Regions from separate parts of the Bacillus sp. 1NLA3E genome, predicted to be linked through region 2. Evidence: a T-box and tRNA genes for the amino acid it is inferred to sense, from the RefSeq annotation. Region 2 holds a T-box; the other holds one or more tRNA genes.
The links. A T-box is a leader RNA that pairs with one kind of tRNA and senses whether it is charged. The one in region 2 lies ahead of B1NLA3E_RS16680 (glycine--tRNA ligase), so its partner is inferred to be a tRNA-Gly.
Positions count from the first base shown of each region.

Region 1 (7,086 bases), 1.4 Mb from region 2:
CTTAGCTGGTGGTCTGGGCTGTTTCCCTTTTGACTACGGATCTTATCACTCGCAGTCTGACTCCCACGGATAAGTCTTTGGCATTCGGAGTTTGTCTGAATTCGGTAACCCGATGAGGGCCCCTAGTCCAAACAGTGCTCTACCTCCAAGACTCTTACAACGTGAGGCTAGCCCTAAAGCTATTTCGGAGAGAACCAGCTATCTCCAAGTTCGATTGGAATTTCTCCGCTACCCACACCTCATCCCCGCACTTTTCAACGTGCGTGGGTTCGGGCCTCCAGTAGGTGTTACCCTACCTTCACCCTGGACATGGGTAGATCACCTGGTTTCGGGTCTACAACCACATACTCATTCGCCCTATTCAGACTCGCTTTCGCTGCGGCTCCGTCTTATCAACTTAACCTTGCATGTAATCGTAACTCGCCGGTTCATTCTACAAAAGGCACGCCATCACCCATTAACGGGCTTTGACTACTTGTAGGCACACGGTTTCAGGATCTATTTCACTCCCCTTCCGGGGTGCTTTTCACCTTTCCCTCACGGTACTGGTTCACTATCGGTCACTAGGTAGTATTTAGCCTTGGGAGATGGTCCTCCCTGCTTCCGACCGGATTTCTCGTGTCCGGCCGTACTCAGGATCCACTCAGGAGGGAACGAAGTTTCAACTACAGGGTTTTTACCTTCTTTGACGGGCCTTTCCAGACCTCTTCATTTACCCCGTTCCTTTGTAACTCCATATTGAGTGTCCTACAACCCCAAGAGGCAAGCCTCTTGGTTTGGGCTATTTCCCGTTTCGCTCGCCGCTACTCAGGGAATCGCATTTGCTTTCTCTTCCTCCGGGTACTTAGATGTTTCAGTTCCCCGGGTCTGCCTTCAATACCCTATGTATTCAGGTAAAGATACTACTCCATTACGAGCAGTGGGTTTCCCCATTCGGAAATCTCCGGATCAAAGCTTACTTACAGCTCCCCGAAGCATATCGGTGTTAGTACCGTCCTTCATCGGCTCCTAGTGCCAAGGCATCCACCGTGCGCCCTTTCTAACTTAACCTAAAGGTTAATCTCTTATTATATAAGAGAGAAAAAAACTAATGTGGTGTTTCTCGGTCTTACATTCTTCTTCTTACGATTATCTAGTTTTCAAGGAACAAAAAAGCTTTAAGAGATTGCTCTCTCAAAACTAAACAAACAAACCATCAACATCACATCACTATAAGTGTTGTGTTCCGATTGTCTTTACGACAATATCCTTAGAAAGGAGGTGATCCAGCCGCACCTTCCGATACGGCTACCTTGTTACGACTTCACCCCAATCATCTGTCCCACCTTAGGCGGCTGGCTCCTTACGGTTACCCCACCGACTTCGGGTGTTACAAACTCTCGTGGTGTGACGGGCGGTGTGTACAAGGCCCGGGAACGTATTCACCGCGGCATGCTGATCCGCGATTACTAGCGATTCCAGCTTCATGTAGGCGAGTTGCAGCCTACAATCCGAACTGAGAGTGGTTTTATGGGATTGGCTCGACCTCGCGGTTTTGCAACCCTTTGTACCACCCATTGTAGCACGTGTGTAGCCCAGGTCATAAGGGGCATGATGATTTGACGTCATCCCCACCTTCCTCCGGTTTGTCACCGGCAGTCACCTTAGAGTGCCCAACTGAATGCTGGCAACTAAGATCAAGGGTTGCGCTCGTTGCGGGACTTAACCCAACATCTCACGACACGAGCTGACGACAACCATGCACCACCTGTCACTCTGTCCCCCGAAGGGGAACGTCCTATCTCTAGGAGTGTCAGAGGATGTCAAGACCTGGTAAGGTTCTTCGCGTTGCTTCGAATTAAACCACATGCTCCACCGCTTGTGCGGGCCCCCGTCAATTCCTTTGAGTTTCAGCCTTGCGGCCGTACTCCCCAGGCGGAGTGCTTAATGCGTTAGCTGCAGCACTAAAGGGCGGAAACCCTCTAACACTTAGCACTCATCGTTTACGGCGTGGACTACCAGGGTATCTAATCCTGTTTGCTCCCCACGCTTTCGCGCCTCAGCGTCAGTTACAGACCAAAGAGCCGCCTTCGCCACTGGTGTTCCTCCACATCTCTACGCATTTCACCGCTACACGTGGAATTCCGCTCTTCTCTTCTGCACTCAAGTTCCCCAGTTTCCAATGACCCTCCCCGGTTGAGCCGGGGGCTTTCACATCAGACTTAAGGAACCGCCTGCGCGCGCTTTACGCCCAATAATTCCGGACAACGCTTGCCACCTACGTATTACCGCGGCTGCTGGCACGTAGTTAGCCGTGGCTTTCTGGTTAGGTACCGTCAAGGTACCGGCAGTTACTCCGATACTTGTTCTTCCCTAACAACAGAGCTTTACGACCCGAAGGCCTTCATCGCTCACGCGGCGTTGCTCCATCAGACTTTCGTCCATTGTGGAAGATTCCCTACTGCTGCCTCCCGTAGGAGTCTGGGCCGTGTCTCAGTCCCAGTGTGGCCGATCACCCTCTCAGGTCGGCTACGCATCGTCGCCTTGGTGAGCCGTTACCTCACCAACTAGCTAATGCGCCGCGGGCCCATCTGTAAGTGTCAGCCGAAACCGACTTTCAGCTTTTCCTCATGAGAGGAAAAGGATTATCCGGTATTAGCACCGGTTTCCCGGTGTTATCCCAGTCTTACAGGCAGGTTGCCCACGTGTTACTCACCCGTCCGCCGCTGATATCAGGGAGCAAGCTCCCATCAATCCGCTCGACTTGCATGTATTAGGCACGCCGCCAGCGTTCGTCCTGAGCCAGGATCAAACTCTCCAAGAAAGTTGATTGACTCATAAAAGTTACGTTGGCTAGTGTCATGACCGAAGTCATTCACACTATTAAAAAATAATATTGTTGACGTTTGTTTGTTTAGTTTTCAAAGAGCAACTTGCAATAGCTGCATAAGCAACTTTATAATAGTAACATATTTCATAAAGACTTGTCAACTATTTATTTGGTGGAGCCTAGCGGGATCGAACCGCTGACCTCCTGCGTGCAAAGCAGGCGCTCTCCCAGCTGAGCTAAGGCCCCAAATGAAGATTGAATGGTCGGGAAGACAGGATTCGAACCTGCGACCCCTTGGTCCCAAACCAAGTGCTCTACCAAGCTGAGCTACTTCCCGTATTTATGGTGCGCCCGACAGGGGTCGAACCTACAACCTTCTGATTCGTAGTCAGATACTCTATCCAATTGAGCTACGGGCGCATATTTAAAATGGTGCCGAGGACCGGAATCGAACCGGTACGGTAGTCACCTACCGCAGGATTTTAAGTCCTGTGCGTCTGCCAGTTCCGCCACCCCGGCATAAAAAATGGAGCGGAAGACGGGATTCGAACCCGCGACCCCCACCTTGGCAAGGTGATGTTCTACCACTGAACTACTTCCGCGTTTATATATTCTTTTTGTGAAAATGGTGCGGGTGAAGGGAGTCGAACCCCCACGCCTTGCGGCGCTAGATCCTAAGTCTAGTGCGTCTGCCAATTCCGCCACACCCGCATATTCAAATAAAAATGGTGAGCCATGAAGGACTTGAACCTTCGACCCTCTGATTAAAAGTCAGATGCTCTACCAGCTGAGCTAATGGCTCGTACAAAAAACTAAGTGGTGCCGGCGAGAGGACTTGAACCCCCAACCTACTGATTACAAGTCAGTTGCTCTACCAATTGAGCTACCCCGGCAAACTTTTGGAAAATATATGGTGGAGGATGACGGGCTCGAACCGCCGACCCTCTGCTTGTAAGGCAGATGCTCTCCCAGCTGAGCTAATCCTCCATATATTACAGCCCGGCAACGTCCTACTCTCACAGGGGGAGAACCCCCAACTACCATCGGCGCTGAGAAGCTTAACTTCCGTGTTCGGTATGGGAACGGGTGTGACCTTCTCGCTATCGCCACCAGACTATTTAATTGGGAATTTTCATTCCCTCAAAACTAGATAATGCAGAAGAAGTTGTAAAACTAATAACACCGTTTTTGGTTAAGTCCTCGATCGATTAGTATCAGTCAGCTCCACACGTCACCGCGCTTCCACCTCTGACCTATCAACCTGATCATCTTTCAGGGATCTTACTAGCTTGCGCTATGGGAAATCTCATCTTGAGGGGGGCTTCATGCTTAGATGCTTTCAGCACTTATCCCTTCCGCACATAGCTACCCAGCTATGCCTTTGGCAAGACAACTGGTACACCAGCGGTGCGTCCATCCCGGTCCTCTCGTACTAAGGACAGCTCCTCTCAAATTTCCTGCGCCCACGACGGATAGGGACCGAACTGTCTCACGACGTTCTGAACCCAGCTCGCGTACCGCTTTAATGGGCGAACAGCCCAACCCTTGGGACCGACTACAGCCCCAGGATGCGATGAGCCGACATCGAGGTGCCAAACCTCCCCGTCGATGTGGACTCTTGGGGGAGATAAGCCTGTTATCCCCGGGGTAGCTTTTATCCGTTGAGCGATGGCCCTTCCATGCGGAACCACCGGATCACTAAGCCCGACTTTCGTCCCTGCTCGACTTGTAGGTCTCGCAGTCAAGCTCCCTTGTGCCTTTACACTCTACGAATGATTTCCAACCATTCTGAGGGAACCTTTGGGCGCCTCCGTTACTCTTTAGGAGGCGACCGCCCCAGTCAAACTGCCCACCTGACACTGTCTCCTACCCCGATCAGGGGTATGGGTTAGAATTTCAATACAGCCAGGGTAGTATCCCACCAATGCCTCCACCGAAGCTAGCGCTCCGGCTTCTACGGCTCCTACCTATCCTGTACAAGCTGTACCAAAATTCAATATCAGGCTACAGTAAAGCTCCACGGGGTCTTTCCGTCCTGTCGCGGGTAACCTGCATCTTCACAGGTACTATAATTTCACCGAGTCTCTCGTTGAGACAGTGCCCAGATCGTTACGCCTTTCGTGCGGGTCGGAACTTACCCGACAAGGAATTTCGCTACCTTAGGACCGTTATAGTTACGGCCGCCGTTTACTGGGGCTTCGGTTCAAAGCTTCGCCTTGCGGCTAACCTCTCCCCTTAACCTTCCAGCACCGGGCAGGCGTCAGCCCCTATACTTCGCCTTGCGGCTTTGCAGAGACCTGTGTTTTTGCTAAACAGTCGCCTGGGCCTATTCACTGCGGCTCTTCAAGGCTATTCACCCTAAAGAGCACCCCTTCTCCCGAAGTTACGGGGTCATTTTGCCGAGTTCCTTAACGAGAGTTCTCTCGCTCACCTTAGGATTCTCTCCTCGCCTACCTGTGTCGGTTTGCGGTACGGGCACCTTTTATCTCGCTAGAGGCTTTTCTAGGCAGTGTGAAATCAGGAACTTCGGTACTATATTTCCCTCGCTATCACAGCTTAGCCTTCACGGTAACGGGATTTTCCTCGCTACCAGCCTAACTGCTTAGACGCGCATATCCAACAGCGCGCTTACCCTATCCTTCTGCGTCCCCCCATTGCTCAAACGATAAAGAGGTGGTACAGGAATATCAACCTGTTGTCCATCGCCTACGCCTTTCGGCCTCGGCTTAGGTCCCGACTAACCCTGAGCGGACGAGCCTTCCTCAGGAAACCTTAGGCATTCGGTGGATGGGATTCTCACCCATCTTTCGCTACTCATACCGGCATTCTCACTTCTAAGCGCTCCACCAGTCCTTACGGTCTAGCTTCAACGCCCTTAGAACGCTCTCCTACCACTGACATCTAAGATGTCAATCCACAGCTTCGGTGATACGTTTAGCCCCGGTACATTTTCGGCGCAGAGTCACTCGACCAGTGAGCTATTACGCACTCTTTAAATGGTGGCTGCTTCTGAGCCAACATCCTGGTTGTCTAAGCAACTCCACATCCTTTTCCACTTAACGTATACTTTGGGACCTTAGCTGGTGGTCTGGGCTGTTTCCCTTTTGACTACGGATCTTATCACTCGCAGTCTGACTCCCACGGATAAGTCTTTGGCATTCGGAGTTTGTCTGAATTCGGTAACCCGATGAGGGCCCCTAGTCCAAACAGTGCTCTACCTCCAAGACTCTTACAACGTGAGGCTAGCCCTAAAGCTATTTCGGAGAGAACCAGCTATCTCCAAGTTCGATTGGAATTTCTCCGCTACCCACACCTCATCCCCGCACTTTTCAACGTGCGTGGGTTCGGGCCTCCAGTAGGTGTTACCCTACCTTCACCCTGGACATGGGTAGATCACCTGGTTTCGGGTCTACAACCACATACTCATTCGCCCTATTCAGACTCGCTTTCGCTGCGGCTCCGTCTTATCAACTTAACCTTGCATGTAATCGTAACTCGCCGGTTCATTCTACAAAAGGCACGCCATCACCCATTAACGGGCTTTGACTACTTGTAGGCACACGGTTTCAGGATCTATTTCACTCCCCTTCCGGGGTGCTTTTCACCTTTCCCTCACGGTACTGGTTCACTATCGGTCACTAGGTAGTATTTAGCCTTGGGAGATGGTCCTCCCTGCTTCCGACCGGATTTCTCGTGTCCGGCCGTACTCAGGATCCACTCAGGAGGGAACGAAGTTTCAACTACAGGGTTTTTACCTTCTTTGACGGGCCTTTCCAGACCTCTTCATTTACCCCGTTCCTTTGTAACTCCATATTGAGTGTCCTACAACCCCAAGAGGCAAGCCTCTTGGTTTGGGCTATTTCCCGTTTCGCTCGCCGCTACTCAGGGAATCGCATTTGCTTTCTCTTCCTCCGGGTACTTAGATGTTTCAGTTCCCCGGGTCTGCCTTCAATACCCTATGTATTCAGGTAAAGATACTACTCCATTACGAGCAGTGGGTTTCCCCATTCGGAAATCTCCGGATCAAAGCTTACTTACAGCTCCCCGAAGCATATCGGTGTTAGTACCGTCCTTCATCGGCTCCTAGTGCCAAGGCATCCACCGTGCGCCCTTTCTAACTTAACCTAAAGGTTAATCTCTTATTATATAAGAGAGAAAAAAACTAATGTGGTGTTTCTCGGTCTTACATTCTTCTTCTTACGATTATCTAGTTTTCAAGGAACAAAAAAGCTTTAAGAGATTGCTCTCTCAAAACTAAACAAACAAACCATCAACAT
Region 1 is NC_021171.1:90,876-97,961, reverse strand. It holds rRNA gene B1NLA3E_RS00505 (23S ribosomal RNA) at 1-1,050, opposite strand, end outside; rRNA gene B1NLA3E_RS00500 (16S ribosomal RNA) at 1,254-2,803, opposite strand; tRNA gene B1NLA3E_RS00495 (tRNA-Ala) at 2,980-3,055, opposite strand; tRNA gene B1NLA3E_RS00490 (tRNA-Pro) at 3,070-3,146, opposite strand; tRNA gene B1NLA3E_RS00485 (tRNA-Arg) at 3,153-3,229, opposite strand; tRNA gene B1NLA3E_RS00480 (tRNA-Leu) at 3,240-3,328, opposite strand; tRNA gene B1NLA3E_RS00475 (tRNA-Gly) at 3,337-3,411, opposite strand; tRNA gene B1NLA3E_RS00470 (tRNA-Leu) at 3,436-3,520, opposite strand; tRNA gene B1NLA3E_RS00465 (tRNA-Lys) at 3,536-3,611, opposite strand; tRNA gene B1NLA3E_RS00460 (tRNA-Thr) at 3,627-3,702, opposite strand; tRNA gene B1NLA3E_RS00455 (tRNA-Val) at 3,721-3,796, opposite strand; rRNA gene rrf (5S ribosomal RNA) at 3,807-3,923, opposite strand; rRNA gene B1NLA3E_RS00445 (23S ribosomal RNA) at 3,998-6,934, opposite strand.
Region 1: it has a tRNA-Gly gene. The T-box ahead of B1NLA3E_RS16680 (glycine--tRNA ligase) is inferred to sense a tRNA for this amino acid. The anticodon was not compared.

Region 2 (7,086 bases):
TTTCATGAACCACGACTGGAATGGACTGATAATCTTTTACATATATTTTTTTTAGATTTTCTGTTAATAGCTGAGCTCCTGATTTTCCGGTATAAAAATATCCCACCCGAGGTCGTGCATCTAGAAACCCTGCCATAGTCAATATAGCTAAATCCGGCCTAAGAGTCGCTCGTGTTAAACCTAGTTGATCAGCTATATGTTCACCTGTTATTGGCCCGTTTTCTTTTACAATCTGGAGAATTAGATCTTGACGCTTATTAAGTTCTATTTTCCTCACCACCTTTTTAGAATGCGGATGCGGCTTTTAACTCCGAGCCCCTTGGCCGCTGATCTGACAACTAATGTCGAAAAATTTATATTACTCTTAACAAGGCTATACTATATAAAAATATTATATACTATTAAATCTAGATGAGAAGAACTGAATCCATGTGTTTATTGAAAAAAGTGCGGATATTCCGCACTTTTTCCTTTTCTTCTTCACAATTTCCTTCTAAATTAGAATTCAATTTTGCTTTCGATGAATTCAACTAATTTTGAAATAGGTAGACGTGTTTGTTCCATCGTGTCACGGTCACGAACGGTTACCATTTTGTCATCTCTAGAATCAAAGTCAAACGTGATACAGAAAGGAGTACCGATTTCATCATGGCGGCGGTACCGTTTTCCGATAGATCCTGACTCATCATAATCAACCAAGAAATGCTTAGCTAATAGATCGTACACTTCATTTGCGTCTTCTGATAATTTTTTAGAAAGTGGTAAGACTGCTGCTTTAAAAGGTGCTAATGCAGGATGTAGGTGCATAACAGTTCTTGAGGTGCCATCTTCCAATTGTTCCTCATCATAAGCATCAATTAAAAAGGCAAGTGTAACACGATCTGCACCTAATGATGGCTCAATGCAATAAGGAACATATTTCTCATTTGTTTCTTGATCTAGATAATGGAAATCTTCACCCGAGAATTCCATATGTTGCTTTAAATCATAATCGGTTCTGGAAGCAATTCCCCATAGCTCACCCCAGCCAAACGGGAATTTATATTCAAAATCAGTGGTCGCATTACTATAGTGAGATAATTCTTCTTCACCATGATCGCGCAAACGTAACTTATCAGTGCTCATTCCTAGCGATAATAGCCATTGCTCCGCAGTCTGTTTCCAATAATCAAACCATTTCAGCTCTTCACCTGGCTTACAGAAAAATTCTAATTCCATTTGTTCAAATTCCCTTGTTCGGAACGTAAAATTACCAGGTGTTATTTCATTACGAAAGCTTTTACCAATTTGAGCAATTCCGAACGGAAGCTTCTTGCGCATCGTTCTTTGCACATTTTTAAAGTTAACAAAAATGCCTTGGGCTGTTTCAGGGCGAAGGAAAATTTCGTTCGTACTCGACTCAGTTACCCCTTGGAAGGTTTTGAACATCAAATTAAATTGACGAATACCTGTGTAATCAAGACTTCCACAATCGGGACAAGCAATTAGATGCTCCTTAATTAACAATTCCATTTTCTCAAATGAAAGTCCGTCAACTACCATTTCAATGCCTTTTTCATCAAGAGCATTTTCAATTAATTTATCAGCACGATGTCTCGCTTTGCATTTTTTACAGTCAATCATAGGATCGTTAAAGTTTCCGATATGGCCAGATGCTTCCCATGTTCTTGGATTCATTAAAATTGCAGCATCAAGACCTACGTTATAGCGAGATTGCTGTACAAATTTTTTCCACCAAGCCCGTTTAATATTATTTTTAAACTCAACTCCTAATGGTCCATAATCCCATGTATTTGCCAAGCCTCCGTATATTTCCGAACCCGGAAAAATAAAACCTCTGTGTTTCGCATGGGAAACAATTTGCTCCATATTAACGCTCATCATCCATACTCCCTTTCATTTACCAAATAAAAAAACTCTCGTCCCTATGCATAAAATGCATAGGGACGAGAGTTAACCCGCGGTTCCACCCTATTTGCTGCTAATAAGCAGCCTCTTCATAACAAATTGCTCCAGAACGCCTTCCTTAATGCTTTATATCTAGCTCCCACCATTCTAGACTCGCTTTATTAAAGGTAATTAAGTACTTCTTTCCTTCTCTGCAACATATTAAATTTAATTCGATGTTAAAGGATAGAAATTATATTGTCAAGGGAGAAAAGTGAAAGCAACACACAATGCCGTTGTAGTGACATGTTACGATAGCATATCTCTCATTTTATCCATTTGATTTAAAAATTTTTTTGTTTTTAAATGTAAACCGGAATACTCATCATAATATGCCGTTATTACCTTTTTCAGTTCCGCTTTTGTTTCAGCTTTCACGTCAATATTTCCTAACCGTGATAAATCAAAATAATAAAATATCCTTAGAAGTTTGACTGTGGCTGGGGTAATTTTCAAAGCATACCGATCTTTATTTACACACTGATGACATATTAAACCGCCTTCTCTAAGAGAAAAAGAAAAATGTCCATCTGTATTTCCACAAACTGAGCACTGGTCTAAACATGGGTGTAAGCCGAAAAGATCCAACATCTTCATCTCATAGATATTCGCCATAATATCTAAATCGTATCCCTCATTCATTAAGTTCAGCGTTTGGTAAAGCAATTCAAACAAAAAAGGATTAGGGGTTTTTTCATCTACCGTTGCTTTATCAGTTAATTCAACAACATAACTTGCGTACGCTGTAATAAAAATATCCTCGCGAATGGACCTTAGGGAAGAGATTATTTCACCTTGTTGAAGGCTTCCTAATCCACTTCCTTTTTGAATTAGGAAGTATCCATATGTAAAAAGCTGGGTGATAGCTGAAAGTCGACTATTTGGCTTTTTCGCTCCACGAGCCATCACACCAATTTTCCCCCATTCGCGTGTATATAGAGTGACAACCTTATTGGTTTCACCATAATCCGTAGTTCTAATGACGATGCCTTCACATTTTTGAAGCATTAGCAGTCACCATCCACTGCTATGACACCAACCTACGAAATGGGAAAATCAATTTCTGCTAGCTCATCATCCTGATTACCGGGTATTTCTGGTTTTTCCTTCTCAATTTCCTTGAAAAGAAGATAAGTATCAATATTACCTGTGCTTGAAAAAACTTTCCAGGTAAAATCTAACATCGAAAACCCCACCTTTCAAATATTCAACTAGCAATTCCTAGAATCCCAAATCCCTTACAATTATCATAGCCTGTCAAATGAAAATCATGAGACGAAAAAATTGTAAATTGGTATCATGCATAAATTTCGTTCATTGCAAATAGTTTAATTAGGGTTGCAAATCATTAATATTCATCATCCCTAAAACCAAAGTCTCTTAGCTGTCCCATTTTATTACGCCAATCTTTTTGTACTTTTACCCAAAGCTCTAGGAACACTTTTGATCCAAGCAGATTTTCAATATCCTTACGCGCTCGTTGACCAATTTCCTTAAGCATTTTCCCTTGTTTGCCAATGATGATTCCTTTTTGGGAATCCCGTTCGACAATAATTGATGCCATTACATGAATCGTTCCCTTTTTATCAGATCGATCAAGTTTCTCCATTATCACGGCGATAGAATGGGGTACTTCCTCATGGGTTAATTGAAGTGCCTTTTCCCGTATTAATTCAGTTATGATAAATCGTTCAGGATGGTCTGTTACCTGGTCTGCTGGGTAATATTGTGGTCCTTCAGGTACATACCGTTTTATTTGTTCTAACACTTTTTCAATATTATTACCTTGAAGAGCAGATATTGGAACAATTTCTGCAAAATTATATTTTTCTTTATATGAAACGATGATTTCAAAAAGCTTATCAGGATGAACTAAATCAATTTTATTGATAACAAGAAAGATAGGGGTTTTCACTTCCTGGAATTTTTCAAGAATAAATTCCTCACCGCGTCCAAAGCCTTCCTCAGCATTCACCATAAATAGAATTAAATCTACTTCCCTAAGAGTGTTAATTGCCACTTTCATCATAAAATCGCCTAGTTTATGCTGTGGTTTATGAATCCCTGGCGTATCAATAAAAACCAACTGGGCATCATCGGTAGTTAGAACACCCTGCACCTTATTCCTTGTTGTTTGTGGTTTATCGCTCATTATTGCAATCTTTTGACCAACAACTTTGTTCAAAAACGTTGATTTCCCAACATTTGGTCTGCCAATTATTGAAACAAATCCCGATTTAAAATTTTTATTACCTGTACTATTAATCATTCAAATCCTCCGGTGAAAAAGCTCCGGGCAGCAAGTCTCCGACTGACGTTTCTCGGATGTCCCCTTTAAGGTTGGATAAGACCACCAACATGTCTTTTGAGCAAAACTCTGAAATCACTTGACGACAAGCTCCACACGGAGAAACTGGCCCCTCCGTATCAGCAATAACAGCGAGCATCGCAAACTCCGTGTCACCGTCTGAGACCGCTTTAAACAATGCCGTACGCTCTGCGCAATTAGTCATGCTATAGGCGGCATTTTCAATATTACAGCCATGGTAAACTTTCCCGTCAACTGTCAAAAGAGCAGCTCCAACTTTAAACTTCGAATACGGAACGTAGGCTTTTTCTCTTGCTACTTTTGCTTCTTCAATTAATTGTTTTATATCCACAACTATTCTCCCTTTCAGAAGTGAGATCGCTGTATCATTATTGTATCTTATTTTTGCGATCTTTTCACCGTTTGTATCAAAATCACAACATAAATAGTTTGAATTTTCTAAAAATTATAGTGTTTTATTTTATGCAACACCATGTTCTGTTATTTTAACTAAATGCAGGAGTGATTTCAAATCCACAAAAAAGCATTAAATATTATAAGAAAATTAGAGTACAAAAAGAGGCTGATTCTGTTCAGCCCCTCATCCAAATATGTTTAATAACTTTGGAATAAAAATGATCAACCCAATCAAAACTGAAAGGATTGCGTAAACCAAAACGGCTCCTGCCGCGATATCTTTTGCTTGTTTGGCTAGTGGATGATCCTCTTTTGTCACCAGGTCAACAAGTCTCTCAACTGCTGTGTTCAGCAATTCAAGCGTAATCACTCCACCGATAGCAAGAAGAACAAATAGCCATTCGGTTGTCGTCAATTGAAGCCAACATCCCAGTAAAATAACCAACAAGGCGGCAACAAAATGAATTTTTAAATTTCTTTCATGTTTAAACGCGTGAATAATCCCTTGTATCGCAAAGGAAAAGGACTTATAAACCTTTTGGACCTTAGCGTTGAAGTCCGTACTCATCGAGGACTTCCTTTTGTTTTGAAAACATTATTTTTTCGTCTTCGCTCGTTTCATGATCATATCCTAACAAATGCAAAAATCCATGGACCGCAAGGAATCCTAACTCTCTTTTAAAAGAATGGCCATATTCAGCTGCCTGTTCATCTGCCTTAGAAACAGATATGATAATATCGCCAAGAATTCTAGGAATATCCAGCCCATTAAGTTGGATTTCCCCTTCGCCTAACTCTTCCATCGCAAAGGAAATTACATCAGTGGGCTGATCTTTTCCCCTGTACTCACGATTAATTTCTTGAATCTTCTCGTTTGTAACAAACGTTACCGATACTTCACTATCGTCTTCAACTTCTTCAAGCCGTGCTGCCAAATCTAATAATTCTTTAACAATTTTTATATCGTCATCATTAACCTTTTCTGTCTCATCAATAAAATCAATAATTAAACTCACGCTTGATTCACCTTCTGTTTTATGATTTCTGGGTACTCGATCCTTGAATGAAATATACCTCTTAATGTGTCATATAATGCTTGTGAAACTGTTTCAAGTTCCTTCAATGTTATATCGCATTCACTAAACTGATCATCTTGGAGGCGATCTGAAATAATTTTTCTAACAATTGATTCAATTTGTTCATGTGTTGGATGAATCATTGACCGTACTGCTGCCTCCACGCTATCAGCAATCCCAATAACAGCTGCTTCTTTTGTTTGTGCTTTTGGACCTGGATAACGATAATCGGCTTCGTTTGTTGTCTCAATGCCACTTTGGGTAGCCTTGTGGTAAAAGAATTGTAATAGTGTAGTTCCATGATGTTGTTCTGCAATATCAATGATTTCTTTCGGCATTTTTTTTCTCCGGAGCATTTCTGCTCCATCAATAACATGTGAAAGAATAATATTCTTGCTTGTTTGCGCCGGAATTCGATCATGTGGATTTTGAATGTTCATTTGGTTTTCAATAAAAAATTGTGGTCTTTTTGTTTTTCCTATATCATGATAATAACAACCAACTCTTGCCAATAAACCATTGGCTCCAATTGCCTCACAAGCCGTTTCTGCTAGGTTTGCCACCATTACACTATGGTGGTAAGTACCAGGTGCATTGGTTAAAATCTTCCTAAGGAGTGGATGATTAGGGTTCGATAGCTCAATAAGCTTCATCGTTGATAAAATTCCAAATCCTGCTTCAAAAAATGGTAATAATCCAATCGTTAATACCGCTGACCCAATCCCTGATATAAGTGCACCGACTAAATAAAAACCATATTCCATTCCAGAATACTGGCCATTCCGCAAAAACATTAAGGATAGGATGACCAAAATATTTACCACTGTAACCAAAAGTCCGGCCTGCAAAATTTTAGTTCGATTATTATGTTTACTTAAAAATAACACACTTGCAAGTCCGCTAATAACCATATATATCGAAACGGTTACTTGCATCGTTCCTGTTATCCCTTCGTTAAAAATGATGCTTCCACAAATAGCTAAAATAACTGAAAAGGCAACTGCCATCCTTTCGTTTATTAACAATTTGATTAACATTGCGCCCATCGCCGAAGGAAAAATATAACCGATATCAGAGAAATTTAATTGTAAAAACAAACTTAGGATCTTCATGATTGAGATAGATAAAATTAAAATAATACTCACAATTAAAACATATGTTTGTTTCATTTCTTGCTTAATATTCAAAATATGAAAGAAGTAATACAATCCACCCAATAAAACAGCTAGGATAAGCGCTAAGCCCAAGAATGGTTTCAGCGAACTGTTATGAGCAAGCAAACCCACAAGATCTAACTGGCGATATATGTCACGGCTGATTAATTGACCCTCTTCAACT
Region 2 is NC_021171.1:3,482,237-3,489,322, forward strand. It holds gene B1NLA3E_RS16675 (helix-turn-helix transcriptional regulator) at 1-277, opposite strand, end outside; gene B1NLA3E_RS16680 (glycine--tRNA ligase) at 499-1,881, opposite strand; T-box leader at 1,940-2,109, opposite strand; gene recO (DNA repair protein RecO) at 2,197-2,955, opposite strand; gene B1NLA3E_RS24240 (YqzL family protein) at 2,988-3,131, opposite strand; gene era (GTPase Era) at 3,296-4,216, opposite strand; gene B1NLA3E_RS16695 (cytidine deaminase) at 4,209-4,607, opposite strand; gene B1NLA3E_RS16700 (diacylglycerol kinase family protein) at 4,857-5,240, opposite strand; gene ybeY (rRNA maturation RNase YbeY) at 5,218-5,688, opposite strand; gene B1NLA3E_RS16710 (HD family phosphohydrolase) at 5,685-7,086, opposite strand, start outside.